2 regions of the Pseudoalteromonas sp. SG41-1 genome follow, and region 2 is predicted to be linked to the other one. Evidence: predicted binding sites of a transcription regulator. Region 2 holds the regulator's gene; the other holds the start of a gene.
The links. The regulator sigma-54, encoded in region 2, starts transcription at its own class of promoters, with help from an activator protein. The targets are predictions, from matches to a motif close to GTTGGCACGNNNNTNGNNT.
Positions count from the first base shown of each region.

Region 1: a site for sigma-54 is predicted at 2,058-2,076, ahead of H5203_RS07485 (DUF3192 domain-containing protein). Genes of this name have one in related genera too.

Region 1 is NZ_JACJFL010000008.1:68,658-71,851, forward strand. Features, by position in the region: gene H5203_RS07470 (SO_0444 family Cu/Zn efflux transporter) at 1-516, opposite strand, end outside; gene zntR (Zn(2+)-responsive transcriptional regulator) at 500-913, opposite strand; gene H5203_RS07480 (D-2-hydroxyacid dehydrogenase) at 1,014-1,958, shown strand; gene H5203_RS07485 (DUF3192 domain-containing protein) at 2,123-2,503, shown strand; gene H5203_RS07490 (diguanylate cyclase) at 2,570-3,194, opposite strand, start outside.
Region 2 is NZ_JACJFL010000063.1:14,405-17,598, forward strand. Features, by position in the region: gene lptB (LPS export ABC transporter ATP-binding protein) at 1-536, shown strand, start outside; gene H5203_RS20865 (RNA polymerase factor sigma-54) at 603-2,099, shown strand; gene hpf (ribosome hibernation promoting factor) at 2,128-2,415, shown strand; gene ptsN (PTS IIA-like nitrogen regulatory protein PtsN) at 2,420-2,872, shown strand; gene rapZ (RNase adapter RapZ) at 3,061-3,194, shown strand, end outside.

The sequences.
Region 1 (3,194 bases), on a different contig from region 2:
TGAACAACAACTTATCTTCTCTTCGACCGTAGCTAGTTTAGTTGAGCTGCAACTTATTGTCGTTGCTCGCTTTTGCTCATTATTAACTTCACTGATGTGATCTGTAGTTTGCGTTTTTTCAGCATCACGCCCCACTAAGACACCAGCGACAATAGCACTGCAAATCGCCGCTATTGGACGAATTATTGCCATAAAAGGACCTAGTAACACATACGATACCGACACCGAATCAACCCCTGTTTCTGGCGTCGATACTAAAAACGCAGTGGTAGCACTTTTTGAAGCGCCTGCACGTCTTAAACCAATTGCAGCAGGTATTACACCGCACGAACATAATGGCATTGGTGCGCCAATTAAAGCAGCTTTAACAGTCGTCCAAAAACCTTCTTTTCCCAAGTGTTTATTTAAGAAATCAGCCGGTAAGTACACATTTAATAACCCAGCTATTAATAAACCGAGCATTAACCAAGGTGCAGATAATAAAAATAACTGCCAAAAATTATTGATTAAGTCCATCAATGTCCTCCAAAGTGGTTAATATCGAACAGTTATCTGCGGGCTCTTTGCCTCCGCAGCACTTATCAGCTAACACGGATAATGATTGATGAAAACGTGTTAATTCAGCAATACGCTCTGCGACTAAGTCACGCTTTTGTATTGTTAAGTTTTTAACTTCATGGCAAGAATGCTGATGTTTTTTAAATTTAATTTGTAATAGTTCTTTGATCTCAGCCAAGCTAAAGCCAACATTTTTAGCGCGCAAAATAAACATCATTTGCTTAAGATCGGTTTGGCTATAATCTCGATAACCAGCTTGCGTTCGCGCTGAAGGCGTTAACACAGCATGCTTTTCATAGTACCTTAGGGTATCTGTAGAGACACCTAATTGACTGGCAAATTCGCCTATTTTCATCACCGTCTCCAATTAACATATTATCAACTGATGCTGAGTATAAACCTTAGAGTACACACCAAGGTCAAGCATTTATAAATTTTTATTATAAGGAAAGCTCATGAATATTACTCTTCTCGATACTGCTACGCTTGCAGGCACATCCCTTGAACCTTTTCAAAAACTTGGCAACTTCACTAGTTATTCACTAACCAGTCCAGCACAAGTATTAGCGCATAGTGCAGGCGCTGATGTCTTGATCACCAATAAAGTGGTACTTAATCGCGAAACACTGGCAAAACTCCCTGAATTAAAGCTCATATGTGTAGCCGCAACTGGCACTAACAATGTTGATTTAGTCGCCGCTAAAGAGTTTGGCATTGCCGTTACCAATGTGGCCGGGTATTCAACACCTTCGGTTGTACAACATACCTTTGCACTGATCACAAATTTACTGGGTAATACTCACCGCTACATTGCTGATTGCCAACAAGGGTTATGGCAACAAAGCGAGATGTTCTGCCGCCTTGATTACCGTTTTAATGATATAGGAGGTAAAACTCTGGCAATTATCGGTTATGGTTCGCTTGGTAAAGCTGTTGCGGATGTTGCACGTGCTTTTGGTGCCAATGTAATTATCAGTGAGCGTAAAAACCAAGTAACTAGAGAGGGCCGAACAGAATTTTACCAAGCAATAAAAACAGCTGATATTATTAGTGTACACTGCCCTTTAACCGATGAAAGTCGTGATCTGATTGGTGCTGCTGAACTTGCTATGATGAAACCCAATGCCATTTTAATTAACACCGCGCGCGGTGGTATCGTTAATGAAGCTGATTTAGCCAACGCACTGAGCAATAACCAAATTGCAGGAGCGGGATTTGACGTATTAAGTAAAGAACCAGCTGCGAAGGATAATCCATTGGCCGCTTATCGTGGTGATAATTTAATACTGACTCCACATATTGCATGGGCCAGTGAAGAGTCAATCATTCGCTTAGTAAAGCAAGTCAGCTTAAATATTAGCGCATTTAGCCAAGGTGAAAGTTTAAATAGACTGGTCTAATCAACTAACTTTTAGTTAGTCACGCTATAAAAGGTGGTTAAATATAATTCACCACCTTACAAAAAAAATCTAATTCATTGATTTTAAATAACATAAAATATTGGCTAGTTCTTTGCTAGCTAATAGATAAATTAAAATCAATATTTAGTATCCAGGATAAAATAATGAAAAAAGTACTTTTAATTGCCGCGCTTGCAGCCCCTCTTCTTACTGGTTGTGTAATTGCAGTATCCGATGGTGAAGCAGAAACGCATTGGGCTGGTAATAGTTCAAGCTGGGAAGAACATCATCAATTTAATCGTGAAAGCATCTCGGGGCTCACTTTAGATACCAGCTATCAAAATGTATTAAATAAATTAAAAACTCCCGACTTTACAGAATTATTAAAAAAAGACGGTGATGTATACCAAGTACTATTTTATGCCACCCATAGTATTCACTCTGACGGAAAAATGACAAAAGATGAATGTACTCCACTGGTCTTTAAAAACGAAAAACTGATTGGTGTGGGTGATAGTATTTATAATTCACTTAGCGCCATTTAGACACAAAACTAAAGCAGTAAAGAGTGGAGCATATTCACTCTTTATTTGCTGTAATAACTGACTTTACTAACTTGCGTCAATAACTCGAGCGATAATTTTATCGCGACCACTATCTTTAGCTTGATATAAACCTAAATCGGCTTCTTCAAGTAATATATGCTCAGCATAAACTTGACCAAACTCAGTTGTAGCAACCCCAATACTTATCGTAATGTGAGCGGCATTGAGTGATGCTTTATGCGGTATAGCAAGCGCATTAACAGCATCTCTGAGTTTATTAGCAAATTCCAATGCCTCGTACTGGTTGATGTCGGGTAATACTGCAGCAAATTCTTCACCGCCGTAGCGCGCAACAAAGTCAGTACCTCGCTCACACGCTGCAACTAATGCATGTGCAACACGTTTAAGGCAGTCATCCCCGGCACGGTGGCCATAACAATCGTTGTAACGCTTAAAGTGGTCTATATCTATTAATAGCACCGATAACGGTGTACCAGCTCGACGGCTGCGACGCCATTCTCGCGATAAGCTTTCATCTAAATAACGCCGATTAGGTATTTCTGTCAGCCCATCAATTGAGGCGAGCATTTCTAACAAATCATTTTTTTGCTTGATCAATAATTGATTACGCACTCGTGCACGTACTATTGCGGGACTAAATGGCTTAGCAATATAGTCCATTGCGCCTAAT
Region 2 (3,194 bases):
ATAATGACATCACTTTACTCCCAATGCACAGTCGCGCACGGTTAGGGATTGGCTACTTACCACAAGAATCATCCATCTTTCGTAAGTTAACTGTTTATCAAAACCTGATGGCTATTTTAGAAACTCGTAAAGAGCTGAATAAACAAGCCAGAGAAGAAGCACTAGACAGCTTACTTGATGAGTTTAGCATTCAACATATTCGCGACAGCCAAGGTATGGCATTATCTGGTGGTGAACGTCGTCGAGTTGAAATTGCACGCGCTTTAGCCGCAAATCCAAAATTTATCTTACTTGATGAGCCTTTTGCTGGCGTTGATCCTATTTCAGTGTTAGATATAAAGAAGATTATTGAACACCTTAAAAACCGTGGTATTGGCGTACTTATTACCGACCACAATGTACGAGAAACCCTTGATGTTTGTGAAAAAGCCTACATAGTTTCTCATGGGGAGTTAATTGCATCAGGTACCCCTGAGCATGTACTTGCCGACCAAACAGTCCGCGATGTTTACCTGGGCGAGCAATTTAGGCTATAAAGCCACGCTCGGCTAAGTATCTGCTAGACTTAACGATGATAACAATAAAAGGATTGTTAGAGATACATGAGGCAATCACTCCAGCTGCGCATGGGCCAGCAACTTACAATGACACCACAGCTGCAACAAGCAATTCGCTTATTGCAACTCAGTACATTGGATCTCCAGCAAGAAATTCAAGAAGCACTCGACAGCAATCCATTGTTAGAGCTAGAAGAGCATGAATATTCAGACGACACGGCTGGTAAAAACGAACAAAAACAAGACAACGATGACTTAACCGTTAGTGCATCAGCAGACGACAAGCCCAGCGAATATGAACAAGAAAGTAGCGAAGCATTAAGCAAAGAGACTTTAAGTGACGAAATGGCTATGGACGTCACCTGGGACGAATACATGAGTGCTGCGCCAAATACGTCATCCGGCCCAATGCCTGAAGATGAGTCAATTTATCAAGGTGCTTCAACTGAAACCCTGCACGAATATCTGATGTGGCAATTACAGCTCACACCTTTTAGTCCAACCGATGAAGCTATTGCCATTGCGATTGTTGAAGCTGTTGACGATTCAGGTATTTTAACCTTGAGCTGCGAAGACATCGCAGAGAGCTTAAATCAAGGTAATAACGAAGAAGAAATCGAACTAGACGAAGTGCAAGCAGTGTTAAAACGCATTCAGTTATTTGACCCTGTTGGTATTGCTGCGCGCAGCCTACAAGAATGTTTATGTATTCAATTAAATCAATTTGATCCTGCAACTCCTTGGATTAGCGAGACTAAAATGATTTTAACTGATCATATCGATTTATTAGCTAGTCGTGACTATCGCACTTTGATGAAAAAGACTAAGCTTAAAGAAGATGAGCTGAAAGAAGTAATGACACTGATCCACAGCCTTAATCCAAAGCCTGCGGATACTATAGTACGCGAAGAATCAGAGTATGTTATACCTGATGTTTCGGTGAAAAAAATTAAAGGTCGCTGGGTGGTTGAACTTAATCCAGACAGCATGCCAAAAATTAGAGTGAACAGCCAATATGCGGCAATGTCACGCTCAGTAAAATCAAGCACTGACAGCCAATTTATACGTTCGCATTTGCAAGAAGCTAAATGGTTTATTAAAAGCCTAGAAAGTCGTAACGAGACGTTACTCAAAGTAACTAACTGCATTGTAAAACAACAGCAGGGATTCTTTGAGCATGGCCCTGAAGCAATGCGACCTATGGTACTAAACGACGTTGCTGAAATGGTTGAGATGCACGAATCAACAATATCTCGCGTAACGACACAAAAGTACATGCATACCCCCCGTGGTATTTTTGAGTTAAAGTATTTTTTCTCAAGTCATGTAAGCACTGAGAACGGCGGCGAATGCTCTTCGACAGCTATTCGAGCATTGATCAGAAAATTGATCAGTGCAGAAAACTCAGCGAAACCATTGAGTGATAGTAAGATTGCAGATATATTGGCAGAGCAAGGTATCAAAGTAGCTAGACGGACTATTGCAAAATACCGCGAGTCGCTGGCTATTCCACCGTCAAATCAACGTAAAAGTTTGATTTAAGGCGTAAAATCACAAGAGGAAAATGCTTATGCAACTAAATTTAACTGGTCGTCACGTAGAAATTACTGATTCATTAAGAGACTATGTAAACAATAAGTTTGCCAAGCTTGAAAGGCATTTTGATCATATCAATAATGTCCATGTTATTCTTGATGTAGAAAAACTAAGCCAAAAAGCAGAGGCCACATTACATGTCAGTGGCGCTGAATTATTTGCCTCGACTGAGCACCAAGACATGTATGCAGCTATTGACGGACTAATCGATAAACTTGATCGTCAAGTAATTAAACACAAAGAGAAGCACGCTCGACACTAACACTATGAAATTAAGCTCACTTATTTGTCAGGACTGCAGTAAAGCTGCGGTCCTTTTTAATAGCAAAAAACGGATCATTGAATTTATAAGCCAATTGGCTCATGAACAGCTCCCTCAGCTATCACAACAAGAAATCCTCAACGCACTACTATCGAGAGAGAAACTAGGTAGTACCGGTATTGGTCGTGGTATTGCTATCCCTCATGGCCGTATGAGTGGTGTTGAAAACCCGCTAGCAATAATTTTAGTGAGTGAATCACCGGTTGATTTTGATGCGATTGATAATCGCCCAGTTGATATATTTGTAGCCCTCATCGTACCAGATGGTGACAGCCAACTTCATTTGAAGACGTTAGCCACAATTGCTGATAAACTCAATAACAAAGATTTTTGTAAACAACTACGTAGCGCAAAAACAGACCAAGATTTGTATCATGTAATTGCAGCTCAGTCGTAGTCATACCAATTGTATTGTATTGAATTAGAGAGTAATTATTGCAACAGGAAAATAGCTCTAGAACAAGGTGGAAATTATGAGATATAGTTGTTCTATATAAATAATTTTAAACAAAGTTAGTGGGTTATTTAACAAGCAAGAATGAGCATGTTTTTAATAAAATTGGTATTAAATGAAGGAGAATTTACATGGAGTTAATCATCATCAGTGGGCGTTCTGGCTCAGGTAAATCTGTTGCTTTACGTGTAGTAGAAGATCTTGGCTATTATTGTGTAGATAATATTCCAGTTAACTTATTACCGTCATTAGTACGCAGTGTCTC